3 regions of the Nocardioides sp. LS1 genome follow, and region 3 is predicted to be linked to each of the others. Evidence: riboswitches for the same ligand, from Rfam matches in the RefSeq annotation. Region 3 holds a riboswitch; each other region holds the start of a gene.
What was found. A riboswitch is a leader RNA that binds a small molecule or an ion and turns the genes downstream of it on or off. The one in region 3 is predicted to bind thiamine pyrophosphate.

Region 1: it holds a riboswitch for thiamine pyrophosphate, as region 3 does, so the genes downstream of both, EJF31_RS08735 (thiamine ABC transporter substrate binding subunit) here and EJF31_RS14105 (thiamine phosphate synthase) in region 3, are expected to answer to the same signal.
Region 2: it holds a riboswitch for thiamine pyrophosphate, as region 3 does, so the genes downstream of both, thiE (thiamine phosphate synthase) here and EJF31_RS14105 (thiamine phosphate synthase) in region 3, are expected to answer to the same signal.

The regions. Positions count from the first base shown of each region.
Region 1 is NZ_BIFF01000002.1:801,954-812,817, reverse strand. Features, by position in the region: gene EJF31_RS08775 (NADH:flavin oxidoreductase) at 1-548, shown strand, start outside; gene EJF31_RS08770 (diacylglycerol kinase) at 570-1,676, shown strand; gene EJF31_RS08765 (SDR family oxidoreductase) at 1,673-2,479, shown strand; gene EJF31_RS08760 (MBL fold metallo-hydrolase) at 2,490-3,545, shown strand; gene EJF31_RS08755 (GNAT family N-acetyltransferase) at 3,532-3,966, opposite strand; gene EJF31_RS08750 (alpha/beta hydrolase) at 3,963-4,874, opposite strand; gene EJF31_RS08745 (carboxymuconolactone decarboxylase family protein) at 4,966-5,559, shown strand; gene EJF31_RS08740 (RNA polymerase sigma-70 factor) at 5,556-6,425, shown strand; TPP riboswitch at 6,439-6,546, shown strand; gene EJF31_RS08735 (thiamine ABC transporter substrate binding subunit) at 6,537-7,610, shown strand; gene EJF31_RS08730 (iron ABC transporter permease) at 7,646-9,283, shown strand; gene EJF31_RS08725 (ABC transporter ATP-binding protein) at 9,288-10,289, shown strand; gene EJF31_RS08720 (phosphatase PAP2 family protein) at 10,295-10,864, shown strand, end outside.
Region 2 is NZ_BIFF01000005.1:391,468-402,331, forward strand. Features, by position in the region: gene EJF31_RS16065 (thiazole synthase) at 1-275, opposite strand, end outside; gene thiS (sulfur carrier protein ThiS) at 272-460, opposite strand; gene EJF31_RS16075 (FAD-dependent oxidoreductase) at 457-1,476, opposite strand; gene thiE (thiamine phosphate synthase) at 1,476-2,069, opposite strand; TPP riboswitch at 2,066-2,175, opposite strand; gene EJF31_RS16085 (fumarate hydratase) at 2,256-3,944, shown strand; gene EJF31_RS16090 (methyltransferase domain-containing protein) at 3,998-4,669, shown strand; gene EJF31_RS16095 (hypothetical protein) at 4,676-5,239, opposite strand; gene EJF31_RS16100 (aspartate ammonia-lyase) at 5,266-6,648, shown strand; gene EJF31_RS16105 (class I SAM-dependent methyltransferase) at 6,654-7,352, shown strand; gene EJF31_RS16110 (hypothetical protein) at 7,380-8,705, opposite strand; gene EJF31_RS16115 (lytic transglycosylase domain-containing protein) at 8,926-9,597, opposite strand; gene EJF31_RS16120 (PhoH family protein) at 9,878-10,864, opposite strand, start outside.
Region 3 is NZ_BIFF01000003.1:198-8,714, reverse strand. Features, by position in the region: gene thiC (phosphomethylpyrimidine synthase ThiC) at 417-2,090, opposite strand; gene thiD (bifunctional hydroxymethylpyrimidine kinase/phosphomethylpyrimidine kinase) at 2,087-2,884, opposite strand; gene EJF31_RS14125 (thiamine phosphate synthase) at 2,881-3,441, opposite strand; gene EJF31_RS14120 (thiazole synthase) at 3,438-4,196, opposite strand; gene thiS (sulfur carrier protein ThiS) at 4,193-4,381, opposite strand; gene EJF31_RS14110 (FAD-dependent oxidoreductase) at 4,378-5,406, opposite strand; gene EJF31_RS14105 (thiamine phosphate synthase) at 5,406-5,999, opposite strand; TPP riboswitch at 5,996-6,105, opposite strand; gene EJF31_RS14100 (hypothetical protein) at 6,282-6,473, shown strand; gene EJF31_RS14095 (hypothetical protein) at 6,486-6,737, shown strand; gene EJF31_RS14090 (hypothetical protein) at 6,893-7,090, shown strand.

The sequences.
Region 1 (10,864 bases), on a different contig from region 3:
CCGTGACGGCCAAGGTGTCGCTGGGCGACGGCTTCCGGGGCGGGGTCACGACCGAGGAGGGGCTCGAGGTCGCCCGGCTCCTGGAGTTCGACGGGACCCTCGACGCGCTCCAGCTCAGCGGCGGCAGCTCGCTGATGAACCCGATGTACCTCTTCCGCGGGGGTGCGCCGGTCGCGGAGTTCGCCGCCGCCATGCCGCTGCCGGTCCGGGTCGGGATGCGGGTGGCGGGCGGGTCGTTCCTCAAGGACTACGCCTTCGAGGAGGCCTACTTCCTCGAGAAGGCGCGGACCTTCCGGGCCGGTCTCGCCATGCCGCTGATGCTGCTCGGCGGCATCAACCGCCGCGACACGATGGACCTGGCCATGGCCGAGGGGTTCGACTTCGTGGCGATGGGCCGCGCCCTGCTCCGCGAGCCCGACCTGGTCGACCGGCTCCGGGCTGGCCGCCAGGACGCCGGTGTGTGCATCCACTGCAACCGCTGCATGCCGACGATCTACACCGGCACCCGCTGCCCGGTCGTCGAGGAGACCGCCCTTCCGCAAACCTAGAACCTGTTCTAGATTGCTGGCATGGTCAAGACAGGCTCGACCACCGGGCTGCCCCTCAAGGTCGTCGTGTGGTCCACCGGCACGGTCGGCCGGCACGCCATCGCCGGGATCGACCGGCACCCCGACCTCGAGCTGGTCGGCGTCTGGGTCAGCAACCCCGAGAAGGTCGGCCGCGACGCCGGGATCCTGGCCGACCTCGGCCGCGAGCTGGGGATCGAGGCCACGAACGACCGCGACGCGCTGCTCGCCCTGCGACCCGACTGCATCGTGCACACCGCGATGGCCGACGACCGCGTCTTCGAGTGCATCGAGGACCTCTTCGGCTTCGTCGAGGCCGGCGTCAACGTGGTCTCCAGCGGGCCGGTCCTGCTCCAGTGGCCCGACCGGATCCTGCCGCCCGAGATGCTCGACCGGCTCGCCGACGCCGGGGCGCGGACCGGCGCCAGCCTGCACGTCAACGGCATCGACCCGGGCTTCGCCAACGACGTGCTGCCGCTGAGCCTGACCAGCCTGTCCCAGCGCATCGACGAGGTGCGGGTGATGGAGATCGCCGACTACTCGACCTACTACCAGCCGGTCGTCATGCAGGACATCTACGGCTTCGGCAAGCCCCTGGACCACCGCCCGATGCTGTGGGAGCCGGGCATCCTGACCATGGCGTGGGGGAGCGTGGTCCGCCAGCTCGCGGCCGGCCTCGGCATCACCCTCGACGAGCCGCTCACCGAGGAGGTCGACCGCCGGGCCGCCGAGGTCGACACCAAGACGGCAAGCGTCGACATCGAGGCCGGGACCATGGCGGCCGTGCGGTTCCAGGTGATCGGCAAGGTCGACGGAGTGCCGCGCGTCGTGCTCGAGCACGTCACCCGCACCGCCGAGGACCAGGTGCTCGAGTGGGCCCAGCCGCCCGAGGGCGGCGGCTGCTACCGCGTCGTGATCACCGGGGAGCCCTTCATGCAGTGCGACTTCGTGCACCACGGCGAGCACGGCGACCACAACGTCTCCGGGATGATCGTGACCGCGCAGCGCCTGGTCAACGCCGTGCCCGCCGTCGTCGCGAGCCCGGGCGGGCTCGTCACCGCGCTCGACCTGCCGCTCGTCACGGGCAAGGGCCTGGTGGCGCACGCATGACGATCCTGGACCGGTTCACGCTCACCGACCACGTCGCCGTCGTCACCGGCGCCGGCCGCGGGATCGGCGCCGCTACCGCGGTGGCGTTCGCCCAGGCGGGTGCCGACGTGGTGCTCTCCGCCCGGACCGCCCACCAGCTCGACGCGGTCGCCGACCAGGTCCGTGCCGCCGGCCGCCGCGCCCTCGTCGTCCCGGCCGATCTCAGCGACACCGACGCCGTGGCCGGGCTCGCGCAGGCGGCATACGACGAGTTCGGCCGGCTCGACACGGTCGTCAACAACGTCGGCGGCACCATCCCCAACGCCTTCCTCGACACCGACGTGGCCTACCTCGAGGAGGCGTTCCACTTCAACGTCTCGACCGCCCACGCGCTCTCGCTCGCGGCGGTCCCCCTGATGCTCAAGGGCGGCGACGAGGGGCAGAAGTCGATCGTCAACATCTCCTCGATGATGGGCCGGGCCTCCGGTCGCGGCTACCTCGCCTACGGCACCGCCAAGGCCGCCCTCGCGCACTGGGCCCGGCTCGCCGCCACCGACCTCGCCCCAAGGATCCGGGTCAACGGGATCTTCGTGGGCTCGGTGATGACCTCCGCGCTGGAGTTCGTGGCCGGGGTGCCGGAGATGATGGAGCAGATGGAGACCAAGACCCCGCTGGGCCGGGTCGGCGAGGCCGAGGACATCGCGGCCGCCGCGCTCTACCTCTGCTCGCGGGCCGGCCAGTACGTCACCGGCAAGATGCTCGAGGTCGACGGCGGCATCCAGCAGCCGAACCTCGACCTCCACCTCCCCGACGTCACCACCTAGGGTCGGCGGGGTGACCAGCACCAGCACCGCCCACGCGAAATCCCCGGACTCCGGCCAGCACTGGACCGAGCCGGGTGCGTGGCGGGTCGCCGAGGGGATCCACCGGATCCCGCTGCCGCTGCCGATGGACGGTCTCCGGGCCGTCAACGTCTACGTCCTCGAGACCGAGCGCGGCCTGACGCTCGTCGACGGCGGCTGGGCGATCGAGGAGAGCCGGACGCTGCTGGAGAAGTCGCTGGCCGGGATCGGGTTCGGCCTGCGCGACATCACCCGCTTCCTCGTCACGCACGTGCACCGCGACCACTACACGCAGGCGGCCGTGATCGGCAAGGAGTACGGCGCCCACGTCAGCCTCGGCATCGGCGACAAGCCGACCCTCGACCTGATGCACCACCACGACGACGTCGACGAGGACCCGACCCTCGCCGTGCTTCGCACTGCCGGCGCCCACGAGATCGCGGAGAAGTGGCAGAAGTTCACCGACGGCCGGATGCCCGACCTGTCGATGTGGCACTACCCCGACACCTGGCTCGACGGCGACCACGAGATCGAGATCGGCACCCGCACCCTGCACGCGGTGCACACCCCCGGCCACACCCAGGGCCACTTCGTCTTCGCCGACCACGCCGACGGGATCCTCTTCGCCGGCGACCACGTGCTGCCCACGATCACCCCGTCGATCGGCTTCGAGCCGGTCCCGGTCGAGCAGCCGCTGCGCGACTTCATGGCCTCGCTCACCAAGGTCCGCGAGCTGCCGGACCTGCGGCTGCTGCCGGCCCACGGCCCGCTCGCGCCGTCCTCCCACGCCCGGGTCGACCAGCTGCTCGACCACCACGAGCACCGGCTGGAGCTCTGCCTCGCGGCGCTGGCCGGCGGCCCGGCCACGGCGTACGACGTCGCGGGCGAGCTGCCCTGGACCCGTCACGAGCACCGGCTCGCCGACCTCGACGAGTTCAACGGCGCGCTCGCGTCGATGGAGACCAAGGCCCACCTCGAGCTGCTCGTCGCGCGGGGTCAGGCGACCCGCGAGGTGACCGACGGCGGGGTCGTCTTCACCCGCGCGTGAGCCGCATCGGGACGTGCGGGATGCCGTCCTCGAGGAACTCCGCCCCGTCGGCCACGAAGCCGAACCCGGCGTACCACCCGGCCAGCGGCACCTGCGCGTCCAGCACCACGTCGCGGTCGGGGCAGACCTGCAGGGCGGTGCCCATGACGAGGTCCGCCAGCCCGCGGCCGCGGGCCTCGGGCGTCAGCACGACGCGGCCGATCCGCCAGGTGCTCGCGTCGTCGAGGACCCGGGCGTAGCCGAGCAGCTCGTCACCGCTGTCGCGCAGCAGCACGTGCCGGGTGCCGGGCTCGACGTCGCGACCGTCGAGGTCGGGGTAGGGACACGCCTGCTCGACGACGAACACGGCCTGCCGCAGCCGCCACACGTCGTACGCCGTCCGGGCGTCGAGTGCGGCGAAGGGGACCGCGGTGATGTTCACCGGAGGAACTCCAGCGTCTGCTTCCACGCCCGCCGGGCCTCGGGGACCAGCGGCAGCAGCGGGTAGACGTGGATCAGGTCGGGGGCCTCGACGTAGGTGAGCTCCCACGTCGAGGACAGCGCCCGGTCGGCCAGCATCCGCACCCCGGGGGCGAGCAGGTCGCGGGTGCCGCAGAACATCAGCGTCGGCGGCAGCCCGTCGAGCGGCGCCAGCCCCGGCGAGACCTCCGGGCGCCCCAGGTCCTCGTCCCGCCCCGCCCACCACGAGGCGTAGGCGTGGAGCTTGCCGAGGAAGAGCCACGGGTCGCGCTCGGCGAAGGCCGCCGTGTCCGGCGCGCTGGTGGTCAGGTCGATCCACGGCGACAGGAGCAGCAGCCGCTCCGGCTGCGGCCCACCCCGGTCGCGCAGCGCGAGTGCGATGGCCATCGCCAGGCCGCCGCCGGCCGAGTCGCCGCCCAGCACGACCGGCCCGTCGGCGCACCAGCGGGCGGCGAGGTCGACCAGCGCGTCGTGCGAGTCGCGCCAGGTGTGCTCGGGCGCGAGCGGGTAGTCGGGCAGCACGATCCGGGCGCGCAGCGCCCGGGCCAACCGGGCCACGTAGCGCACGTGGAAGGGGTCGATCGGGGCCATGAAGCCGCCGCCGTGCACCCAGACCACGGTGCGCTCGGGCGTGATGCCGCGCGGCGTGACGACGTACGACAGGAAGTCGCCGGCCGGTCCGGTCAGCGTCTCGGTCGTGACGTCGTACCGGCGCGCGAAGCCCGGCACGATCCGGGTCGGCAGGGTGCGGTCCAGCCCGGCGTGCCAGCGCTCGACGCGGGCGCGCTCGGCCTCCTCGGTGTCGAGCTCGCGGGACTTGCGCAGCTTGGGCACGCCCCACGCGAGGAGCTGGTGGGTGGGACTCGGCATGCCGCGACCCTGTCACAGGCCGGTGTCACAGATCGGCGGCGGCCGGTGTCTGGATGGGTGACCGCTGAAAGACACGACACCAGGAGCACCGATGCCCAGCACCTTCCGGATCCCCCGGGCCACGATCACCGGCCTCTACGGCCGGGTCCTGTCCGCCTACGCCCGCCGCACCTACGGGCAGGTCCCCGACAACGCCTACGTCCTGTGGCACCACCGCCCGGTGCTGAGGGCGGTGCTCGGCTTCGAGCAGAAGGTGGCGAAGTGGGACCGCCTCGACCCGACCCTGAAGTCCTACGCCCAGCTCGCCAGCGCCGGGGTCATCGGCTGCAGCTGGTGCCTGGACTTCGGCTACTTCCTCGCCCACGACGAGGGGCTCGACCTCGCCAAGGTCCGGGAGGTGCCGCGCTGGCGCGAGTCGGACGTCTTCACCCCGCTGGAGCGCGAGGTGCTGGCCTACGCGGAGGCCATGAGCCACACGCCGCTGACCGTCACCGACGAGATGGTCGGCCGGCTCGTCGACCAGCTCGGGGCCGAGGCCGTCGTCGAGCTCACCCAGATGATCGCCCTGGAGAACATGCGCTCGCGCTTCAACTCCGCCGCCGGGCTGCAGAGCCAGGGATACTCCGACGTCTGCGAGCTGCCGCTCGCTACTGTCGCGTCAGGCCCGACCAGCGAGGTGTCATGACCACTGCGACCGATGCGTTCGTCACGCACCGCAACCTGCTCTTCACCGTCGCCTACGAGATGCTCGGGTCCGCCGTCGACGCCGAGGACGTGCTCCAGGAGACCTGGCTGCGCTGGCACGAGGTCGATCTCACCGCGGTGCGCGACGAACGCGCCTACCTGGTCCGGATCACGACCCGGCTCGCGCTCAACCGGATGCGGACGATGGCCCGCCGCCGCGAGCAGTACGTCGGCCCGTGGCTGCCCGAGCCGCTGCTCACCACCCCCGACGTCGCCGAGGACGTCGAGCTCGCCGACAGCGTCTCGATGGCGATGCTGCTGGTCCTGGAGACCCTGAGCCCGACCGAGCGGGCGGTGTTCGTGCTGCGGGAGGTCTTCGACGTCGGGTACGACGAGATCGCGGCCGCCGTGGACAAGTCGCCGGCGGCGGTCCGCCAGATCGCCAGCCGGGCCAGGGCGCACGTCGACGAGCGTCGCCCGCGCTCCGACGTCACGCCCACGCAGCGCGACGAGGTGATCGCGAAGTTCCTCGGGGCGACCGCGACCGGCGACCTCCAGGGCCTCATGGACGTGCTCGCCCCCGACGTCGTGCTGATGACCGACGGCGGCGGCTTCAAGAAGGCCGCGCTGCGCCCGATCCTGGGCCGCGACAAGGTGCTGCGGTTCCTGGAGGCCGTGATGCCCGAGGACGGGTCGGCCGAGCTGGTGCTCGTCAACGGCGCCCCCGGCCTGCGGCTGCTCGTCGGCGGCGTGGTCGACGCGATCGGCACGATGCTGGTCGAGGACGGCCAGGTCACCGGCCTCTACATCGTGCGCAACCCCGAGAAGCTGGCCCGGCTGGACGGGGTGATCGCCCTGACTCGCTGACGACTAGTCTGGAGGGACATGACAGGGGAGCACGCCCGACGTGCTGAGAGTGCGGATCCGCCGCAGACCCTATGAACCTGCTCCGGTTAACACCGGCGAAGGGAGTCCCAGATGAAGTCATCGCGCGCGCTGGCGGCGATCTGCACGGTCCTGCTCGTCCCCGTCCTCGGGTCCTGCTCGGTGATCGGCCAGGGCGACGACAGCCCGGCCACGACCGCCGCGGGCAAGGTCAAGGACGTCGTCCTGGTCACCCACGACTCGTTCGTCCTGCCCAAGAAGGTGGTCAAGGACTTCGAGGCCCAGACCGGCTACCACCTCGTGGTCAAGGCGTCCGGCGACGGCGGCACGCTCACCAACAAGCTCGTCCTGACCAAGGACGACCCGACCGGCGACGTCGCGTTCGGCGTCGACAACACCTTCGCCTCCCGCGCGCTGGACGAGGGTGTCTTCGCGCCGTACTCCTTCGACGCCCCGGCCGGTGTCTCCGCCTACGACCTCCCCGGCGACGACGCCCACGCGCTCACGCCCGTCGACAACGGCAACGTCTGCGTCAACGTCGACGACACCTGGTTCAAGGCCCACGACCTGGCCGAGCCCCGGACGCTCGACGACCTGACCGACCCGGCCTACAAGGACCTGTTCGTGCTGCCCGGTGCGGCCACGAGCTCGACGGGGATGGCGTTCCTGCTCGCCACGGTCTCGGCGTACGGCGACGCCTGGCCGGACTACTGGAAGAAGCTGATGGACAACGGCGCGCGCGTCACCGCCGGCTGGTCCGACGCCTACGAGGTCGACTTCACCCAGGGCGGCGGCAAGGGCGACCGGCCGATCGTGCTGTCCTACGACTCCTCGCCCGCCTTCACCGTCCCGAAGGGCGCGACGGCGTCCACCACCCACGCGCTGCTCGACACCTGCTTCCGCCAGGTGGAGTACGCCGGCGTCCTCGACGGCGCCGCCAACGTGCCCGGGGCCGAGGCCTTCGTGCGGTTCCTGACCTCCTCGGAGGTGCAGGAGGCGCTGCCCGAGAGCATGTACGTCTTCCCGGTCGTCGACGGCACGCCGCTGCCGGCCGACTGGGCCTCGTACGCCACCCAGCCCGACCAGCCCTACGCCGTCGACCCGGCCGACGTGGCCGCCCACCGCGACGAGTGGCTGCGCGAGTGGAGCGACGTCACCTCGCAATGACCACTCGTTGGTCGAGCTCCGCTCGGTGGTCGAGCTTGTCGAGACCCCTGACCCTCGCCGCGCTGGCGCTCCTGCCGGTCGCGGTGCTGGGCGTCTTCTTCGTGCTGCCGGTGAGCGGCATGCTGGCGCGCGGCTTCTGGCCGGACGGATCGTTCGACCCCGGCGGGGTGATCTCGGTGCTCGGCCGGCCGCGGGTGCACCGCGTCCTGTGGTTCACCGTCTGGTCGGCCTCGGTCGCGACCGTGGTGTCGGTGCTGCTCGGGCTGCCGGCGGCGCACGCCCTGCACCGGCGGGAGTTCCCGGGCCGGCGGGCGCTGCGCGCGGCCCTGCTCGTCCCGTTCGTGCTCCCGACGGTGGTGGTCGGCGTCGCCTTCCGTGAGCTGTTGGGGGAGTCCGGTCCGTTGGGCTTCCTGGGCCTGGACGGCACCCCGGTGGCGATCGTGGCCGGCCTGGTCTTCTTCAACGTGGCGGTCGTGATCCGCGCGGTCGGCGCCTCGTGGGAGTCCCTCGACCAGCGGCCGGCCGACGCGGCCGCCGCGCTGGGAGCCAGTCCGGTGCAGGTCTTCCGCACGGTCACCCTCCCGGCGCTGCGCCCGGCGATCGTGTCGGCGGCCAGCGTGGTGTTCCTGTTCTGCGCGACCGCCTTCGGCGTCGTGCTGACCCTCGGCGGGCTGAGGTACTCCTCGGTCGAGACCGAGATCTACCTCCTCACCACCAACCTGCTCGACCTCCAGGGCGCCGCGGCGCTGTCGGTGCTCCAGCTCGTCGCCGTCCTGGCGCTGCTGCTCGTCGCCGGGCGGCTGCGGGCCGTGCCGGACCCGTCCGTCTCCCGCGTGCTGCCGCGGCCCCGGCGGCTCTCCCGCCGGGACTGGCCGGGCGCGCTGGCGACACTGCTCCTCGTCGTGCTCGTCGCGCTGCCGATCGGCACCCTCGTGCTCGGCTCCATGCAGGTCGAGGGGTCCGGCTGGGGCCTGGACAACTACCGGGCGCTCACCACGCGCGGCACCCACCAGGCGCTGCTGGTCCCCGTGACCGACGCCCTGGTCACCTCACTGCGCACCGCCGTCGACGCGACCTGGATGTCGCTCTCGCTCGGCCTCCTCGTGGCGGTGGTCGTCACCCGGCGGTCCCGCTCGCGGTCCGAGCGCCGGGTCCGCGCCACGCTCGACGGCTTCTTCATGCTGCCGCTCGGCGTCTCGGCGGTGACGCTCGGCTTCGGCTTCCTCATCACCCTCGACCACCCGCCGCTCGAGCTGCGCGACTCCCCGCTGCTGGTGCCGATCGCCCAGGCCCTCGTGGCGCTCCCCCTGGTGGTCCGCACCATCGTGCCGGTGCTCTCGGGCGTCGACGACCGGCAGCGCCAGGCCGCCGCCTCGCTCGGGGCCGGACCGCTGCGCGCGGTGCTGACCGTCGACCTGCCGGTGGTCTGGAAGCCCCTGCTGGCCGCCAGCGGCTTCGCGTTCGCCGCCTCGCTCGGCGAGTTCGGCGCGACGTCGTTCCTCGCCCGCGACGAGCACCCGACCGTCCCGGTCGTCATCTTCCGGCTGATCGGGCACCCCGGCCCGATGAACTACGGCATGGCGCTGGCCGCCTCCGTCGTCCTCGCCGCGACCACGGCTGTCGTGATGCTCGTGGTCGAACGGCTCCGGGTGCCGTCCGTGGGAGCCTTCTGACGCCATGCTCGAGCTCCAGCACGTCTCCGTCTCCTACGACGGCCTGCCCGCCGTCGTCGACGTCTCCCTCGACCTGCCCGTCGGGGAGGTGCTCGCCGTCCTCGGCCCGTCCGGCTGCGGCAAGTCCACGCTGCTGCGCGCCGTCGCCGGCCTCGAGCCGGTCGCCGCGGGCAGCATCACCTGGGACGGCGCGGACCTGCGCGGCGTACCGACCCACAAGCGTGGCTTCGCACTGATGTTCCAGGACGGCCAGCTCTTCAACCACCTCACGGTCGGCCGCAACGTGGGCTACGCGCTCCGGCTCCGCCGCGCCCCCCGCATCCCCGCCCGCGTCGAGGAGCTGCTCGACCTCGTCGGCCTCCGGGGGTACGCCGATCGCCTGCCGTCGACCCTGTCCGGCGGCGAGCGCCAGCGGGTCGCCTTGGCCCGGTCGCTGGCCGTCGAGCCACGGCTGCTCCTGCTCGACGAGCCGCTGTCCGCCCTCGACGCGGGGCTGCGCGAGCGGCTCGCCGTCGACCTGCGCGGCATCCTCCGGGCCGCCGGCACGACCGCGCTGATGGTCACCCACGACCACGAGGAGGCCTTCACCGTCGCCGACCGGCTCGCCGTGATGCGTGCCGGCCGGGTCGTGCAGGAGGGCCCGATCGCCGAGGTCTGGCGGACGCCCGCGGACCCGGAGACCGCGCTGTTCCTCGGCTATGCCCGCGTCCTGCGCGACGCCGCCGCCCGCACCGTGCTCGCGTCGGCCGGGCTCCCGCCCGCGCCGGCGGTCGCGGTCCGTCGCTCGGCGATCGACGTCCGGGACGGCGGTGGGCTGGTCGGCACCGTGCTGGCCAGCCGGGCCACCCCGGAGCAGGTCCGGCTGGTCGTCGATCTCGAGGGCGTCGGCGAGGTCGACGCGGTCGCGTCGCTGGACGCCCACGCCGCACCGGGTGAGACGGTTCACTGTGCGGTGGATCCCACACGGCTGGCGATCCTGCCGATGACCGACGCATCCCTAGACTGACGCCCGTGTATCGCCGCGCCTATGCCCTGCTCGTGGGGATCGCTGTCGTCATGGGTGGTCTGGCGATCCTGACGGCGGTCCTCCTCGACAAGAAGCTCGCCGACCCCGACGGCTTCCTCGGGCCCTCGTGGCTGCGCCTGCCGATGCTGGTTGGCAGCGCCTTCCTGATCGACCTCGTCCCCCGGACGGTGTGGCAGTCGAAGGGGAAGTTCCCCCTGATGGCGCCGATCTGGCGCGCGCGGGTGAGGACGCACTGGACGCGGGAGCGGATGACGCTCGTGGTGATGGGTGTCGTGTGCTTCTACATCACCTACGTCAGCTACCGGAACCTCAAGTCCTACCTGCCGTTCGTCTCCACGACGAAGTACGACCGCACGCTGCACCTGCTCGACCGGGCCCTGATGTTCGGCCACGAGCCCGGCCTGCTGCTGCACGACATCTTCGGCACCAGCTTCATGGCCTACTTCCTGTCCTACGTCTACCTGTGGTTCCTGCCGTTGGTGCCGCTCGCACTGACCGCGTGGCTGGTCTGGTCGCGGAACCTCACCTTCGGCTACTGGTTCGCCACGTCCCAG
Region 2 (10,864 bases), on a different contig from region 3:
GTGCCGAGCGCCTCACGGGCCAGGCGGGCGGTCAGCACGGCCTCGCGGGCGCTGAGGCAGCCGGCGGTGTTGGGCAGCAACCGCACCCCCGCCCGAGTGAGGGTGTCGAGCAGGCCGCCGTCGCGGGTCGCCGACGTACGGCGGACCGAGACGGTGACCAGGCCGGGCCGCGCGGCGGCCAGGAGCGGCTCCAGCAGCGCCGGGCGGGGCAGGCCGCCGGTGCCGAGGAAGAGGCGCGAGGTGAGCGGGACGCCGGCGATGGTGAGGGTGTTCATCCGCCCTGCACCGCCGTGACGACCTCGACGACGTCGCCCTCGTGGAGAGCGGTCGCGGGGTGCCGGTCGCGTGGCACCACCTCGCCGTTGAGGGCGACGGCGATACCGCGCCGCCCCCGGACGAGGTCGGCGACGGTGCTCCCGTCGGCGACGACGGCCGGCTGGCCGTTGCGGATGATGTTCACGCGGGTGCTCCTTCGGAGGGGACGGGCAGGACGCGGCGCGGGTCGAGCGTGGGGTGGACGGCGCCGCAGTCGAGGTGGTCGGCGACGAGTCGGGCGGTCAGGGGCGCGAGCAGCACGCCGTGCCGGAAGTGGCCGGCCGCGAGCACGACGGCGGGGTCGTGGGTGGGGCCGACGAGGGGCAGGTGGTCGGCGGTGGCCGGCCGGTCCCGGGCCAGGACCTCGATCAGCTCGGCCCGGTCCAGGCCCGGCACCAGCTCGCGGGCCGCCTCGAGCAGCCGGGCGACCCCGCCCAGGGTCGCGACCGGGGGCGCGTCGTGCTCCTCCGACGTCGCCCCGATCACGACCTCGCCGTCGGGGCGTGGCACGACGTAGACCGGGACACCGTGCACCCAGCCGCGCACCGTCCGCTGGGGCGGGTCGTCGGTGCGGGCCCGCACGATCTCGCCGCGGACGCCGTGCACGAGGTGAGTCCAGGGTGCGGGCAGCCGGGCGCCGGTGGCCACCACCGTGACGTCGGGGGTCGTGGCGTCGACCTCCGGACGGACGGGCACCCGGGCCAGCAGCGCCGCGACCACGGCCCGCGGGTCGACGCTGTGGTCACCGGGCAGCAGCGCTCCGCCGGCGACGCGGGCGGACAGGGTCGGCTCGAGGCGGCGTACGTCGGCCGCGGACAGCGGCTCGCCGCGCACACCGTGCGACGCCAGCAACGCCACCTGCCGCTCGACGTCCTGGAGGTCACCGGCGTCGCGTCCCACCAGCAACGTGCCCGTCGTCGTGAGCGGTACGCCGAGGCGTCCGGCCCAGCCCGGCCACAGCGCGAGGCTTGCCATCCCGAGGCGGAGGATCTCCTCCTCGCCGTGCCACACCTCGCTCGAGGGGCTGAGCATCCCCGCCGCGGCATGGCTGGCACCCCGCCCCGGCGCGGGGTCGACCACCTCGACCTCGTGGCCCCGGACGAGCAGCTCCTCGGCGCAGGCCAGGCCGACGATCCCGGCCCCGAGGACCCGGACGCGCATCAGGCGACCGCTGTCAGGAGCTCCTTCGCGGCTGCGACCGGGTCGGGCGGCCGCCAGATCGAACCGATCACGGCGACCCCGTGCGCCCCGGCCGCACGCACCAGCGCGGCCCCGGCCGCGTCGATGCCCCCGATCGCGACCAGCGGCAGCACGCCCGCGGCCGCGGCGACCGCGGCCACGCCCAGGGGGTCCGGCAGGCCCACCTTCGAGGTGGTCGCGAAGACGGGACCGAAGCCGGCATAGTCCGCCCCCTGCTCGCGGGCGGCCACGACCTCCGCGCGGGACCTGCAGGTGGCGCCGACGACCAGTCCCGGTGCGATCCGGCGCGCGTCGGCCACCGGCAGGTCCGTCGCACCGAGGTGCACCCCCGCGGCCCCCGCGGCCAGAGCCACGTCGACCCGGTCGTCCACGACGACGAGGGCGCCGTACTCCTCGACCGCGGAGCGGACCGCACGGGTCAGGGCCAGCAGGGCACGGTCGTCGACCGCCTTGGCACGGACCTGGAATCCCCCGACGCCGGCCGATGCGAGGGCCGGCAGCAGGGACAGGTCGTCGGTGGCGTCGACGAGACAGAAAAGGCGTGGCAACAGCACGGAACGCTCCTCGCTTCCTTCGCCGGCATGACCCGGATCAGGTTCGACGGTCGGAGCGGAACAGCTCCCTCTCAGCTCGCTGCCGCGAGCTCCCGTGGTGGACGGCGCCGAACCTAGCAGCCCGCGGGGACCGCCCGGCAAGACCGCAGGCGGAGCCGTCCGCAGGCTGGACTAACCTGACGTTCCGTGAGCACTGAGCCCGAGTTCCGCTACTCCGACCTCCTCCCGACCGGCAAGGACGACACGCCCTACCGGCTCGTGACCACCGAAGGGGTCTCCACGTTCGAGGCCAACGGGCAGACCTTCCTCCAGGTCTCGCCCGAGGCGATCCAGCGGCTGACCGCCGAGGCGATGCACGACATCAGCCACTACCTGCGGCCGGCCCACCTCGCCCAGCTGCGCAAGATCATCGACGACCCCGAGGCCTCGGGCAACGACCGGTTCGTCGCGCTCGACCTGCTGAAGAACGTCAACATCTCCGCCGGCGGCGTGCTGCCGATGTGCCAGGACACGGGCACCGCGATCGTGATGGGCAAGAAGTCCGAGGGCGTGCTCACCGGCGCCGACGACGGCGAGGCGATCAGCCGCGGCGTCTACGACGCCTACACGAAGCTCAACCTGCGCTACTCCCAGCTCGCCCCGCTCACGACGTACGAGGAGAAGAACACCGGCACCAACCTGCCGGCGCAGATCGAGCTCTACTCGACCCCGTCCAAGGACGGGAAGCCCGAGTACAAGTTCCTGTTCATGGCGAAGGGCGGCGGCTCGGCCAACAAGTCGTTCCTCTACCAGGAGACCAAGGCCGTCCTGAACCCCGAGCGGATGCTGACGTTCCTCGACGAGAAGATCCGCTCGCTCGGCACGGCGGCCTGCCCGCCGTACCACCTCGCGGTCGTCATCGGCGGCACGTCGGCGGAGTTCGCGCTCAAGACCGCGAAGTACGCCTCGGCGCACTACCTCGACAACCTGCCGACCGAGGGGTCGATGTCGGCCCACGGCTTCCGCGACCTCGAGCTGGAGGAGAAGGTCTTCGAGCTCACGCAGTCCTTCGGGATCGGCGCTCAGTTCGGCGGGAAGTACTTCTGCCACGACGTCCGCGTCGTCCGGCTGCCCCGCCACGGCGCCTCGTGCCCGGTCGCGATCGCGGTGTCGTGCTCGGCCGACCGCCAGGCGCTGGGCAAGATCACCGCCGAGGGCGTCTTCCTCGAGCAGCTCGAGACCGACCCGGCGCACTACATGCCCGACGCCGGCGTCTCCGACGAGATCGCGGCCGGGGAGGTCGTGAAGATCGACCTCACCCAGCCGATGTCGGAGATCCTGGCGACGCTCTCGCAGCACCCCGTGAAGACCCGGCTCTCGCTGACCGGCCCGCTCGTCGTGGCCCGCGACATCGCCCACGCCAAGATCAAGGAGCGCCTCGACGCCGGCGAGGACATGCCGCAGTACCTCAAGGACCACCCGGTCTACTACGCCGGCCCGGCCAAGACACCCGAGGGCCACGCGTCCGGCTCGTTCGGCCCGACCACCGCCGGCCGGATGGACTCCTACGTCGAGCAGTTCCAGGCCGCGGGCGGCTCGATGGTGATGCTGGCCAAGGGCAACCGCTCCAAGCAGGTCACCGAGGCGTGCCACACGCACGGCGGCTTCTACCTCGGGTCGATCGGCGGCCCGGCGGCCCGCCTGGCCCAGGACTGCATCAAGTCCGTGTCGGTCCTCGAGTACGAGGAGCTCGGCATGGAGGCCGTCTGGAAGATCGAGGTCGAGGACTTCCCCGCCTTCATCGTCGTCGACGACAAGGGCAACGACTTCTTCACCGACCCCTCCGGCGCCGTCAACATCCCCATCTCGGGGATAAGGGTCCGCTCGGCCGAGTAGGCGCGAGAGGGCCCCTGACTGCCCGGGAGTGCCCTCTCGGCGAGGATGGGGGCATGGAGTACGTCGAGATCGCCCGTGCCGAGTCCGAGCGTGGCGAGCTGGTGCTCCGCGAGCGCCGCGAGGAGGGCGCCCCGACCTCGCTGGAGCTGCGCGCCAACGGCATCTTCGTGATGGACACCGTCGAGACGAGCAGCGAGCGGGCGCTGGCGACGGCGGCGCTGGCGCTGGTCGAGGACCCGCGGGCCGTCGTGGTGGGCGGGCTGGGGCTCGGCTACACGATGCACGAGGTGCTGGCCGACTCCCGCGTGGAGAAGTGCGCGGTCGTGGAGATCGAGCAGTCGCTCGTCGACTGGATGCGTGACGGCACGGTCCCCCACGGCCCCACGCTGCTGGCCGACCAGCGGGTCGTGCTGGTGGTCGCGGACGTGGCGGCGGCGATCGCGGAGGCTCCCGACGACAGCTACGACCTGGTGCTGCTCGACGTCGACAACGGTCCGGGCTACCTGGTCCACGACAGCAACGCGGCGGTCTACCGCGCCCCGTTCCTGGAGCACGTGCGCCGCGTGCTGCGGCCGGGTGGCGTGCTGGTCATCTGGTCGGCGGACCGGTCGGACGAGCTCGAGGCCGCGCTGCGTGAGGTCTTCGGCAACGCCGACACCACGTCGTACGACGTCCTGCTGCAGGAGCGCGACGAGCAGTACTGGCTGCACACCGCGAAGGGCTGACGCGCCTCAGTCGGAGCCCGGGGCGCTCGCCGGGATCGGGTCGGGCGGCGCCGGAGGGCCGACCTCCTCGTGCGCGCGCTCGCGCACGGCCCGCCGGATCTGCTCGAGGTTGTTGCGCAGCGCGTCGGAGACGAGCTCGTCCATGCGCGGGTCCGCGAGCATCTCGATGAGCACGCGCATCACGGTGTCGGTGACCTCCGAGACCAGCGCCTCGTAGCCCGGGAGCTTGCTGACGAGCCGGGCGTTGGGGTCGTCGCGGAGCTTCTCGGCGACGAGGTCCTTGAGCTCGTCGTGGTTCTCGCGGATCGCGTCGGAGATGTTCTTCGTGTAGTGCCCGGTCTGGATGACCGCCGCCACCTCGTCGAGCACCACGATCGTGAGCGGCCGCTTGAGGACCGTGAGCAGCCGCAGCGAGTGGCTGCCGGCCCACTCGACGAACGACGGCCGCTGCATGCCCATCCGGAGCAGGAGGGCGCCCACCAGTGCGGCGAGCACCGAGCCGCCCAGCAGCACGCCGAGGACGAGCAGGACGGCACCGATCGGGCTGAGGTCCGTGAACCACTGAGTCACGGGGCCACGCTAGTAGCGTCGTGCCCATGAGCGACTACCGCACCGAGCACGACAGCATGGGCGAGGTCCGGGTCCCGGCCGACGCCCTGTGGCGGGCCCAGACCCAGCGGGCGGTGGAGAACTTCCCGATCAGCGGGACTCCCATCGAGCCGGCCCTCATCCACGCGCTCGCGCGGGTGAAGCACGCTGCCGCGCTGGCCAACAAGGAGCTCGGGGTGCTGCCGGCGGAGGTCGCGGACCCGATCGCCGCGGCGGCCGAGCTGGTGGCCCAGGGGCGCGAGGACGACCAGTTCCCCATCGACGTGTTCCAGACCGGCTCCGGCACCAGCTCCAACATGAACGCCAACGAGGTGATCGCGAGCCTCGCGAAGCGGGAGGGCCACGACGTCCACCCCAACGACCACGTCAACGCGAGCCAGTCGAGCAACGACACCTTCCCGACGTCGGTCCACGTGGCGGCGACGCTCGCGGTGGTGGAGGAGCTCCTCCCGGCGCTGGCGACGCTGGAGCGCAGCCTCGCGGCCAAGGCGACGGAGTTCGCCGACGTCGTGAAGTCCGGCCGCACACACCTGATGGACGCCACCCCGGTGATGCTGGGCCAGGAGCTCGGCGGCTACGCCGCCACGATGCGGTACGCCGGGGAGCGGCTCGAGTCGGTCCTCCCCCGCGTCCGCGAGCTGCCGCTGGGCGGCACCGCGGTCGGCACCGGCATCAACACGCCACCCGGCTTCGCGCAGCGCGTCATCGCCGTACTCGCCGAGACGACCGGGCAGCCCTTCACCGAGGCCCGCGACCACTTCGAGGCCCAGGGCACCCGCGACTCGCTGGTCGAGCTCAGCGGGGTGCTGCGCACCATCGCGGTCGGCCTGACCAAGATCTGCAACGACCTGCGCTGGATGTCGAGCGGCCCGACCACCGGCCTGGCCGAGATCCACCTGCCCGACCTCCAGCCCGGGTCGAGCATCATGCCCGGCAAGGTCAACCCCGTCCTGCCCGAGGCGACGCTGATGGTCTGCGCCCAGGTGATCGGCAACGACACGACGGTCACCGTGGCGGGCGCGAGCGGCAACTTCGAGCTCAACGTGATGATGCCGGTGATGGCGCGCAACGTGCTCGAGTCGATCCGGCTGCTCACGACCTCCACGACGCTGCTGGCGACACGCTGCGTCGACGGCATCACCGCCGACGTCGAGCGGATGCGGCAGTATGCCGAGTCCTCGCCGTCGGTCGTCACCCCGTTGAACAGGCACATCGGCTACGAGAACGCCGCCCGGGTCGCCAAGCGGGCGATGGCCGACGGCACCACCATCCGCGAGACCGTCCTCGCGATGGGCTTCGTCGAGCGCGGCGAGCTCACCGAGGACGAGCTCGACCAGGCACTCGACGTGAAGGACATGACCCACCCGTGACCCACATGAACACCCAGGAGTCCGTCCGCGCGCAGTACGCCCGCGAGGGCAACCTGACGACGCGGCGCTCCGTGTGGCAGCCCACCGTGGACGGCCGTGACCCGGCCACCGAGGCGGCCCGCACGATCGCCGAGGCCCGGCCCCGCCGTGTCCTCGAGGTCGGGTGCGGCACCGGCGCCTTCGCCGAGCGGCTGGCCGCGGAGAACCCGGACGCCGAGATCGTCGCCACCGACCAGTCCGAGCGTTTCGTGGAGCTCACGTCGGCCCGCGGCGTCGAGGCCCGGGTGGCCGACCTGCAGGACCTGCCCTTCCCCGACGACAGCTTCGACGTGGTCGCGGCCATGTGGATGCTCTACCACGTGCCCGACCTCGACCGGGGCCTCGCGGAGGTCCGCCGCGTGCTGCGGCCGGGCGGCCTCTTCGTCGCGGTCACCAACGGCGACGAGCACACCGCCGGCCTGCGCCGCGAGGCCGGCGGCGAGGCGATGGTCACGCAGTTCAGCAGCGAGAACGGCGAGCAGTCGCTCCGCCGTCACTTCGACCGGGTCACGCGCGAGGAGTTCGCGACCCGCGCCGTCTTCCCCGACCACGCGGCCGCGGAGGCCTACCTCGCCTCGATGCAGGACGGGTTCGCCTGGCGGCTGCCGCACTTCGAGGGGAGCAAGGAGTACGCCGGGCACGTCACGCTGTTTGCGGTCAGTTGATCGTGCCGTGCCCGGCGGCTGCTCCCCTCAGCGGCGCGTGAGCCGCGCCCGGTGGGTCAGGGGCCGGGACACGTTGTCGACGTTGTCCCGCCCGGTGACGCGGTGCAGCAGGACGCCCCGTGTCAGGTGCTTCAGCGTCACGTGCCAGGCGCCGGCGGTCGTGGTGAGCCGCATGCCGCCGGCCGTGCGCCAGGCCGCGGCCCGGGTGGCGCAGCGGGTCCAGGTGCCCGTGACGGGCCGGTAGGCGTACCAGCGGAGGCCGCGCTTCTCCACGGCCCGGACCCGCACCCACTTCACGCCGGTGCCGGCGTCGGTGGCGCGGCCCCGCAGGGTGCGCCAGCTCGTCGCGGAGCTCCGGCTGTACTTCGGCAGGCCCAGGGTGACCTTCGGTGCGGTCGTGTCCCGGGTGACCGTGACGGCCGATGCCGCGGCGACGACGGCGCTGTTGCCGGCCTCGTCGACCAGGGTGACGCTCGGCGTGTAGGTGCCCGCGGCGGCGTACACGTGCTGGAGCGCGGCGTCGCCGGTCCAGACGGTGTCGGCGGTGCCGTCACCCCACGAGACCGTGCGGGCGACGTTCGCCGCGTCGCTGAAGTCGTCGTGCAGCGCCGTCTGGGTCAGGCTCACCTTCGACCAGGACGCCCAGGCCGCGGACGGACCGGCCGCGAAGGCCCCCGTCGGCGCCGTGGTGTCCCCGACCACGACGGCGGCGAGCTGCACGACCGCGACGTTGCCGTGCTCGTCGGTCAGGGTGACGGTCGGGCGCCACAGGCCCGTGCCGGAGTAGGTGTGGTTCGTCGTCAGGCCCGACGCCCAGGCCTGCGGCCCGGAGCCGTCGGCCCAGTTGACGACCCGGGAGATCTTCGCGGCCGGCGACACGTCGTCGGCGAGCGCGGTCTGGGTGACGGTGGCGACCGCCCCGGACCTGCTGACGTCGAAGGACCCGGTGGGCGCCGTCAGGTCGGGCAGCACCGTGGTCATCGACGCCGAGGAGCCCTTGCGCTTGAGGTTGTACGCCGTGACGGTCAGCCGGACCGTCGCGTTGGACGGCGCCGTCACCGTCGCCACCCAGGCGGGCGAGGAGACGGTGTCGCGGTCGAGCACGACGCCCGACGTGTTGGTCACCGAGACCCGGTAGGACGTGGCGTTCTTCGCCGCGTTCCAGGCCGTGGTGAGCCGGTAGGCCGAGGTCGGCTTGGTCACCGACATCGTGAGTCCCGAGACCTTGCCGGGCCGGCCCGGCGGCTTGGCGGCAACGGGCTGGTCGAGCAGCCCCGAGCCCACCACCAGCAGCACAGCGGCCGCCAGCACGGCGACCGGGCGCGTCCAGGCGCGCATGCGAAGGTCGGACATGGTTCCCCCCTTGGACCAGACGGGGGTCGAGACCGACCCGCGTCACCCACGACGATGATCCGGAGGCGAGGGGGAAGGAAGGCCTTCGGGGACCGAGCGGCCCGTTCGGCACATGAGGTCGGGGTGGTCGTCTCGGCGACCAGCACCCGGAGGGACTACGCGGAGTGGCCCGTTCGGGCTACGGGGAGGACGGAGCGCCCTCACTGGTCAGGACCAGTGGTCAGTACCAGCCGTGGCCGGACTTGAAGCTCAGCGCGCCACAGGGCGAGCCGTAGCGGTCCTGGATGTAGCCCAGGCCCCAGCGGATCTGCGTCTCGGGGTTGGTCGCCCAGTCGGCACCGGCCGAGGCCATCTTGGAGCCCGGCAGTGCCTGCGGGATGCCGTAGGCCGAGGAGGTCGGGTTGTCGGCGTCCACGCGCCAGCCGCTCTCGCCGGTGTAGAGCGAGTCGAGGCAGGGGAACTGGTCCTGGCCGAAGCCGAACTCCGAGAGCAGCGCCTTGGCGATCTCGCGCGGGTCGCCGGAGACGTCCTCGGTGCGGGTGATCGCCTTGCTGTCGGACCCGTCGGCCTGCGCGAGCGCGGCCTCCTTGGCCGGGTCGGCGGCGTCGCGACGGTCCTCGGACCGGGAGGTGACCGCCGAGCGGTCGGCGACGTGCTTGTCGCCGAGCGGGGAGGTGACGCTCGAGCCGAACGACGCCGCGGCGGTCGACACGCTCGCCGGGGCGCTGAGCATCCCGCCCGAGACGGTGACGCCCGTCGCCGCAACGGCCACCGAGGAGAGCATCACGGTGTTGCGGACGACCATCTTCTGGGCGTTCTTCGCGACGTTGCTCGAGGGCGTGTTGCGGTGCTTAGGGACGTACTTGACGTGCTTCGACACAGAGGAACTCACGGGGGGTAGACAACTCGGGCTTGATCACTGCAACCGGGCTGGACACCCATGAGGTCACGAAACGATCACGGGCCACCTTGCATGAGCCCAGGGGGCCATGCAAACCGAACCGCACAGAAAGTGGCGGGCATTACGTCACATCAGCACCATTGGTCACACCTGTCACAGGACGCACACCGGCCCCGCTGACGTACTCCCGGGATGTCGAGTGGACTCCCGGGAGTGTCGCGGGGCCGGCGCGGGGTGAACGCTGGGTTCGACGCTGGCTGAGCCGGGTGGGCTACATGTTGACGCTCTCCAGCATCTCGGTGACCAGGGCCGCGATCGGGGAGCGCTCGGAGCGGGTCAGGGTGACGTGGGCGAAGAGCGGGTGGCCCTTGAGCTTCTCGATCACCGCGACCACGCCGTCGTGGCGGCCCACCCGCAGGTTGTCGCGCTGGGCGACGTCATGGGTGAGCACCACCTTGGAGTTGGCGCCGATCCGCGAGAGCACCGTGAGCAGCACGTTGCGCTCCAGGGACTGCGCCTCGTCGACGATCACGAAGGCGTCGTGCAGCGACCGGCCCCGGATGTGGGTCAGCGGCAGCACCTCGAGCATCCCGCGGTCCAGGATCTCGTCGATGACCTCCTTGGACGTCATCGCGCCGAGGGTGTCGAAGACCGCCTGGCCCCAGGGCGACATCTTCTCCGACTCCGAGCCGGGCAGGTAGCCGAGCTCCTGGCCGCCGACGGCGAAGAGCGGGCGGAAGACGACGACCTTCTTGTGCTGGCGGCGCTCCATCACGGCCTCGAGGCCCGCACACAGGGCCATCGCCGACTTGCCGGTGCCGGCCCGGCCGCCGAGCGAGACGATGCCGACCTCCGGGTCGAGCAGCATCTCCAGCGCGATCCGCTGCTCGGCCGAGCGGCCGTGGATGCCGAAGGCCTCCCGGTCGCCGCGGACCAGGTGGACCTGCTTGTCGGCACCCACCCGGGCCAGGGCGGTGCCGCGGTCCGAGAGCAGCACGAGCCCCTGGTGGCAGGGCATCGAGCGTGCCTCCTCCAGGTCGATCACGCCGTCGTCGTACAGCTCGTCGAGCTCGGCGGCGCCGACCTCCACCTCCGCCATGCCGGAGTAGCCGGTGTCGGAGTCGCTGACCGCCTCGGCGCGGTACTCCTCGGCGTCGAGGCCGACGGCCGAGGCCTTGATCCGCAGGGGGAGGTCCTTGGAGACCAGGGTGACGTCGAAGCCCTCGTTGGCGAGGTTGCGGGCCACGGCGAGGATCCG
Region 3 (8,517 bases):
GTCGTCGTACCCGCCGGCAGTCATCTCGTCGACCTCAGTCGGCGCGCGGTGTCGTCGGGCTGGCAGTCGCGTCCCGCCCTCCCCCGACGACCGGGCTGGTCACCTCGACCCGACGAGTGCCTCTATGGCGACTGGCTCGGGTAACACCCATGCCCGGCTGAGTCGCGTGCCACGACGGATCGACGACAGTTCAAGCGGGGTTGTGGTCTGGACACGCGTCTCACGTACTCGCCAGTCAACTAGAGACACAGACGCCATCCCCCTAGCCTCGGCGTGCTCGTCCCACCGGCTTGGTCCCCGACCCCCGTGGTGTGCTGATGACGGTGGGGCGAGTGCGCCGACGGTTCTGCCTCCCGTCGTGATCGCTCGCGTCGTCCCGCCCCGTTCGCCCGGGGCGGGACGACCTGCGCACGGTGTCAGCGACCGGCCGCCGGGGCTTGCTCGTCGACGTAGATCGTGCCGCCGAGCTCGAGGAATTCCGCCGACTTCTCCGCGAACCGGTCCCGGACGTCCTGGCTGATCCGCATGGAGCAGAACTTCGGGCCGCACATCGAGCAGAAGTGCGCGGTCTTGGCGCCTTCGGCGGGCAGGGTCTCGTCGTGGAAGGACTGGGCGGTCTGCGGGTCGAGGGACAGCGCGAACTGGTCGTGCCAGCGGAACTCGAAGCGTGCCTTGGACAGGGCGTCGTCCCAGTCCCGTGCACCCGGGTGGCCCTTGGCGACGTCGGCGGCGTGGGCGGCGAGCTTGTAGGTGATGACGCCGGTCTTGACGTCGTCGCGGTCCGGGAGGCCGAGGTGTTCCTTGGGGGTGACGTAGCAGAGCATCGCGGTGCCGTGCATGGCGATCGTGGCCGCGCCGATGGCGCTGGTGATGTGGTCGTAGCCGGGCGCGACGTCGGTGGCGAGCGGGCCGAGGGTGTAGAACGGCGCGCCGTGGCACCAGTCCTGCTGGAGCCGGACGTTCTCCTCCACCAGGTGCAGCGGGACGTGGCCGGGGCCCTCGACCATGACCTGGACGTCGTGGGCCCAGGCGCGCTCGGTGAGCTCTGCGAGGGTGCGGAGCTCGGCGAGCTGGGCCTCGTCGTTGGCGTCGGCGACGGATCCGGGCCGGAGTCCGTCGCCGAGGCTGAAGCTCACGTCGTAGGCCGCGAAGATCTCGCAGAGCTCGTCGAAGTGGGTGTAGAGGAAGTTCTCCTCGTGGTGGGCCAGGCACCAGCCGGCCATGATCGAGCCGCCGCGGGAGACGATGCCGGTGACCCGCTCCGCGGTCAGCGGCACGTGGCGCAACAGGACGCCGGCGTGGATGGTCATGTAGTCGACGCCCTGCTCGCACTGCTCGATGACGGTGTCGCGGAAGATCTCCCAGGTCAGCTTGTCGGCCTCGCCGTCGACCTTCTCCAGGGCCTGGTAGATCGGGACGGTGCCGATCGGGACCGGGCTGTTGCGCAGGATCCACTCGCGGGTGGTGTGGATGTCGTCGCCGGTGGAGAGGTCCATGACCGTGTCGGCACCCCAGGTCACCGCCCAGGTGAGCTTGTCCACCTCCTCGGCGATGCTGGAAGTGACGGCGGAGTTGCCGATGTTGGCGTTGATCTTCACCAGGAACGCCTTGCCGATGATCATCGGCTCGGCCTCGGGGTGGTTGACGTTGGCGGGGATGATCGCGCGGCCTGCGGCGACCTCGGACCGGACCAGCTCGACGTCGCAGCCCTCGCGGCGGGCGACGTACTGCATCTCGGCGGTGGTGATCCCGGTACGGGCGTAGTGCATCTGGGTGACGGTGGCGCCGTCGACGGCCCGGCGCGGTGGGGTGCGGGTGCCGCGCCACTCCTCGCGGGCTGCGCCACGGCGTACGGCGGAGCGGCCGTTGTCGTGCAGCTGGGCCTCGCGGCCGGTGTAGGTGGTGGTGTCGCCGCGGGCCTCGATCCAGGCCGCGCGCAGCGGCGGGAGGCCGACCTCGGGGTCGCTGCCGGGGCCGGCGGTGCAGTAGCGGTCGAAGGTCTCGCCGTTGGTGAGGGCGACGCGGGTGACGGGCACCTGGATGTCGCCGTGGTCGACGAGGACGCGGGTGTGGGCGGGGTGGACGGTCATGTCGGCTCTCCTGCTGGGTTGTGGGTGGTGTGGGCGACGGGTCCCCGGCCGCGGCCGAGGCTCCAGCGCCTGCTGGCGTCGAGCTGCCGGACCGTGAACAGCCCGGCGTGGTGGACCGCGGCGTCGAGGTCGGCGCCGCGGGCGAGGTGGGCGGCGAGGGCCGCGCTGAACGTGCAGCCGGTGCCGTGGTCGTTGCGGGTGGGGACGGAGCGGTGGGTGCGGGCGACCGGGCGCTGGCCGGGCAGGGCGAGCCAGTCGGTGCAGGTGTCGTCGGGGCCGTGGGCGCCGCCGCCGGTCAGGACGACGGCCGGGCCGGTGTCGGCGAGGGCGGCCGCGGCCGTCGCGGGGTCGGTGGCCCGGCCGAGCAGGACTCCGGCCTCGTGGGCGTTGGGGGTGACGACGGTGGCGACGGGGAGGAGGTGGGCGCGGTAGGCAGCCACCACGTGCTCGTCGCCGAGCACGGCGCCACTGGTAGCGACCAGCACGGGATCGACGACGAGCGGGCGTCCGGCGAGCCGGCGGGCCAGGAGCTCGACGACCTCGGGGCTGCCGAGCATGCCGGTCTTGACGGCCGCGACGGGGAGGTCGTCGAGGACGGCGTCGAGCTGGGACTCGACGCTGGCCAGCGGCACCGGGTGCACGTCGCGGATGCCGGTGGTGTCCTGGGCGGTGACGGCGGTGACCACACAGGCGCCGTGCACGCCGAGCGCCGCGAACGTCGCCAGGTCGGCCGCGATCCCGGCCGCTCCCCCGGAGTCGGTGCCGGCGACAGTGAGGGCGACGGCGGGGGTCATGCCAGCTCCTGAAGCAGGCGGGCCACGACGCGCACGGGGTCGGCGGCGCGCATGACCGCCCCCATGACCGCGACCCCGTGGGCGCCTGCCTCGACGGCCGCCCGGGCGTTGCCGGGGTCGATCCCGCCGAGGGCGAAGACCGGGATGCCCGGGTCACCGGTGAAGGCGTCCGGCGGAAGCGGCGGTCCGTGGCCGGGCTTGCTGGCGGAGGCGGCGTACGGCGACAGGGTCGCCCACGCGACGCCGGCGGCGGCCGCGCGTCGTACGTCGTCGGCGGAGTGGCAGGACCGGCCGTGCCAGCCGTCCACGCGTTCCTGGTGCGCCGCGAGGTGGAGGCCGTGCGCGGCGGGGTCGGCGATCCGCGAGGAGATGACGGTGAGGCGGTCCAGCTCCGCGAGCCGGGCGACGAGGGCGCGCCGGTCACGGGCGGCGAGGTCGTGCTCGCGGACGACGACGGCATCGAGCCCGGCGTCGACGCACTCGGCGATCGTGCGGGACAGGGATCGGCCCTTGCTGAGCTGGGCGCGGTCGGTGAGTAGGAGCAGCCGGGTCCTCATGCGAGCTCCCGGGCGGGGCTGGAGGCGCGGGCGGTGGGCCGCTTCGGGATCCGGCCGGCTGCGCGGGCGGTGTGGCCCGCCTCGACGGCGAGAGCGAGGGCGCGTCCCATGGCGACGGGGTCGTCGGCGCGGGTGATGGCGCTGGCGGCGAGCACCGCGTCGCAGCCGAGCTCCATGGCGAGGGCGGCGTCGCTGGCGGTGCCGACGCCCGCGTCGAGCACCACGGGTACGCCGACCGCCGCGACCACCGCCTCGATCGCGTGCGGGTTGAGGATCCCGAGCCCGGAGCCGATCGGGGCGCCGAGCGGCATCACCGCCGCACAGCCGACGTCCTCGAGCCGACGCGCCAGCACCGGGTCGTCGGTCGTGTAGGGCAGCACCGTGAAACCGTCGCGGACCAGGGTGGCGGCCGCGTCGAGGAGCTCGACCGCGTCTGGGAGCAGGCTGCGCTCGTCGCCGATCACCTCGAGCTTGACCCAGTCGGTGCCCAGCGCCTCCCGGGTCAGGCGGGCGGTCAGCACGGCCTCGCGGGCGCTCAGGCAGCCGGCGGTGTTGGGCAGCAGCCGGACCCCGGCGCGGGTGAGGATGTCGAGCAGGCCGCCGTCGCGGGTGGCCGACGTACGGCGTACCGAGACCGTCACCAGGCCGGGCCGCGCCGCGGCGAGGAGCGGCTCGAGCAGCGCCGGGCGGGGCAGGCCGCCGGTGCCGAGGAAGAGCCGCGAGGTGAGCGGCGTGCCCGCGATCGTCAGTGTCATCCGCCCTGCACCGCCGTGACAACCTCGACGACGTCGCCGTCGCGCAGCTCGGTGAGGGGGTGGTCGTCGCGGCGCACCACCTCGCCGTTGAGGGCGACGGCGATACCGCGCCGCCCCCGGACGAGGTCGGCGACCGTGCTCCCGTCGGCGACGACGGCCGGCTGGCCGTTGCGGATGATGTTCACGCGGGTGCTCCTCGGGTCGGGGCGGAGGGGACGGGCAGGAGGCGGCGCGGGTCGAGGGCGGCGTGGACCAGGCCGTGGTCGAGGTGGTCGGCGACGAGCCGTGCGGTCAGCGGCGCGAGCAGCACGCCGTGCCGGAAGTGACCGGCCGCGAGCACGACGGCCGGGTCGTGGGTCGGGCCGACGAGGGGCAGGTGGTCGGCCGTGGCCGGCCGGTCCCGGGCGAGCACCTCCGTGAGCTCGGCCCGGTCCATGCCCGGCACCAGCTCGCGGGCAGCCTCGAGCAGTCGGGCGATGCCCCCGAGGGTCGCGACCGGGGGCGCGTCGTGCTCCTCCGAGGTCGCACCGATCACGACCTCACCGCCGGGTCTCGGCACGACATAGACCGGGACGCCGTGCACCCAGCCGCGCACCGTGCGGACCGGCGGGTCGTCGGTCCGGGCCCGGGCGACCTCGCCGCGGACGCCGTGCACGAGGCGATTCCACGGTGCGGGCAGCCGGGCGCCGGTGGCGACGACGGTGACGTCGGGGGTCGTGGCGTCGACCTCGGGCCGGACGGGCACGCGGGCCAGCAGCGCCGCGACCACGGCCCGCGGGTCGACGCTGTGGTCGCGCGGCAGCAGCGCTCCCCCGGCGACGCGGGCGGACAGGGTCGGCTCGAGGCGGCGTACGTCGGCCGCGGACAGCGTCTCGCCGGCCACGCCGTGCGACGCCAGCAACGCCACCTGCCGCTCGACGTCCTGGAGGTCACCGGCGTCACGTCCCACCAGCAGCGTGCCGGTGGTCGTGAGGGGCACGCCGAGCCGCGCGGCCAGCCCCGGCCACAAGTGCTGGCTGGCCACCCCGAGGCGGAGGATGTCCTCCTCGCCGTGCCACACCTCGCTCGAGGGGCTGAGCATCCCCGCGGCGGCGTGACTGGCGCCCCGGCCGGGCGCGGGGTCGACGACCTCGACCTCGTGGCCGCGGGTACGCAGCTCGTCGGCGCAGGAGAGCCCGATGATCCCGGCCCCGAGGACCCGGACCCGCATCAGGCGACCGCTGCCACGAGCTCCTTCGCGGCCGCGACCGGGTCCGGCGGCCGCCAGATCGAGCCGATCACGGCGACCCCGTGGGCACCGGCCGCACGGGCGAGCGCGGCCCCGGCCGCGTCGATGCCCCCGATCGCGACCAGCGGCAGCACCCCAGTGGCCGCGGCGACCGCAGCCACCCCCAGCGGCTCGGGCAGGCCCGCCTTGGAGGCCGTCGCGAAGACGGGACCGAATCCGGCGTAGTCGGCGCCCTGCTCGCGGGCGGCCACGACCTCGGCACGCGACCGGCACGTGGCGCCGACCACCAGTCCCGGTGCGATCCGGCGCGCATCGGCCACCGGCAGGTCCGTCGCACCGAGGTGCACCCCCGCCGCTCCCGCGGCCAGCGCCACGTCGACCCGGTCATCGACGACCACGAGGGCGCCGTACTCCTCGACCGCGGAGCAGACCCCACGGGTCAGGGCCAGCAGGGCACGGTCCTCGACCGCCTTGGCGCGGACCTGGAAGCCCCCGACGCCCGCCGCCGCCAACAGCGGAAGCAGGGACAGGTCGTCGGTGGCATCGACCAGGCAGAACAGGCGTGGCAACAGCACGGAACGCTCCTCGCTTCCTTCGCCGGCATGACCCGGATCAGGTTCGACGGTCGGAGCGGAACAGCTCCCTCTCAGCTCGCTGCCGCAAGCTCCCGTGGTGGTGCAGAAAACGTAGCGCACCCGGAGTCGAGGCAGATCGACCCGTCCAGAACGCGACCATGCACGGGGTCACGAACTCCATCTACGTAGCCGAATACGTAGTCCTCCGGTCGTGGACGACGCCCTGCCGACCTTCACTGGAATCACGACGAAAGCACTCGGAACTCCGAAAGCGAGGCAGCCATGACCCCCCAGACCAACACCCCAGAGACCATCCGGCTGCGCTCGATCCTCCTGGACCTGGCCCGGCACCAGGACGACCTCGCTGCCACCGAGGCCGCGGTCACGCCGTACTGGTGTCCCTGCCCCCCGAGCGTCCTCGGACACCGCACGGCCGCTGCCGCGCTGCGCGCCCAGGCCGACCTGGTCGCGTGAGGAGCCGGCGCCATGTACACAGTCCTCCCCCAGAACGAGAAGTACCTGAGCGACGCCTTCGGCTCGCAACTGCGTGACGGCGCGTGCGTCCTCGACGCCGAGCGCGAGGTCGGCTACGTGCGCCTCGAGTTCGGCACCCGACGCGGTCCCGACTCGGCGTACTGGGACGGCTGGTTCTCGGTCACCCGCACGCGCGACGGCCACCCCCTGAGCGGCAAGATCATGACCGGCCCGATGGTCCAGCTGATCGGCGGTGCGGCATGACCCGGCAGGACGGCACTGCGTCTGACGCTCCGGCGCTGGCTGAACGCAGCCACTGCCGTTGCGGTTCAGGGCCCATCCCTGACTGGACCAGACCATGCCTGTGCAGCAGATCACCTACTCATGGGTATGCAGTGGGCCGCAATAGATTCCAGTCCGTGCCCGACATCGTCAGCGACCAGCGCCTGCAGTGCGCGGTCTGTTCGGCGATGGTGCCCGCCCTCCTCACCCCGCTGCACAGCGCGTGGCACGAGGATGACGCGGACAAGCCAGTCGTCACACCCCTGACGACACTGCGCAACGAGACCGGAACTACAGCGGCCCACGTGCCGCCGCGGCCCGGCGTCGACCGCTAGCCCCGGGCACCCCCGAACTGCGGTGTGCCGTCGCGACCTCTCTCGTGGCGGCGCACCGCAATCCACTCCAATATCTGCCGCACCTAGACGAAGGGACCGCTGATGATCCGTGCCCGCTGCCTCATCCAGGTCATCTCGACCATCGGGTGGCCCCTAGTACGCACCGCGGCCACCACCCTCGCGCGACGCGTCGACAGTCGTGACGCCCTGACGGTCAGCCCCCACTCTCCGCTCTCATAGCGGGCGCGGATCACCCGCGTGCCCCGCCGCTCCCGGCCCTCATGCCGGTTCGGTGGACGATCATGAAGGTCCTGGCACCTGCACCCCAGCAGATCTCGCACAACTCCACGCCTTCCGGCTCATCGACGAAGCCAACGGGTGCAGTAGAAATGCTCAATGTCGGCGCACTCAACCAACACCTGGACGTGTGCTCGTTCAGTCGTCACGATCGGGTGCGGCGGAGGGGGGCAAGATGGCCGGGTCCAGGTGGCGGCCTGGAGGGACCTACCCGCGCTGGTCCTTTGGCACTCCCGACACTCGGTCCACAGACCGTGCCAGCTCGATCAGGATGGTGTGCCACCAGGCGTGCCCCGTCCTCGAGGACTCCCGCACCTCCAGGAAGCACCGCTTGCAGGTGAACTTGCCCTCGGCAAGGTCCAATGGCCGCAGCACTCGGTCGGCTCGCTCGTGCCACTGTCGGTGCAGCTTGACGTCATCGACGCTCGCTCCACATGTTTCGCATGTCATGTCTACCTCGGCGCGTTCTCTGTCGAGAATGCTGGCGGCCCCCGACCACGAGCAGTCGATGCAATGGGTCACAACCCAAGTCCGGGTTCTGGGGACTCCCTGGATCGGTGGAGAAATCGAGGGACTTCCCCGTGGATCCAGGGGGAAGCAGGGCTGCAACAACACGCGACCTGGCACCGAGACGCCCGCCCACGCGAGTGACTCAGGATGCTATTGACCCGCAGCACCTACCTCCGGGTAAGTGATGCGCATCACACCCGTGGCCTGATCCAGCAGAGTCGTCGTGCATACCCCCGGTTCATCGCGACGAAGGACCGACATGGCCTGGTCTGGTCACGCGTCTCACGTACTCGCGAGTCACCTAGAGCAGCCGGCGCCACACCTCTAACCTCGGCGTGCTCTCCCCAACCCGGCTTGGCACCCACTCCCCTGTCATGTGCCGAGGACGGTGAGGGAGCGTGGACGGAGCCGTTCGTCTCGTCCTGGTCGCAAGAGACGTCCCGCTCTTTCGCCATGGCGGGACGGCCTCGTGTCTGCACCGCGATCAACTGACCTTCACGCGCCGATCAAGTCCCGCAACCGGGACCTCCGATGAGCGCCGATGTCAGCCGAGGCGGCGCGAGCTCAGTGCTCGGCGCCGCGGATCGGGACGGAAACCCGATTCTGAACCGCTTTGGACC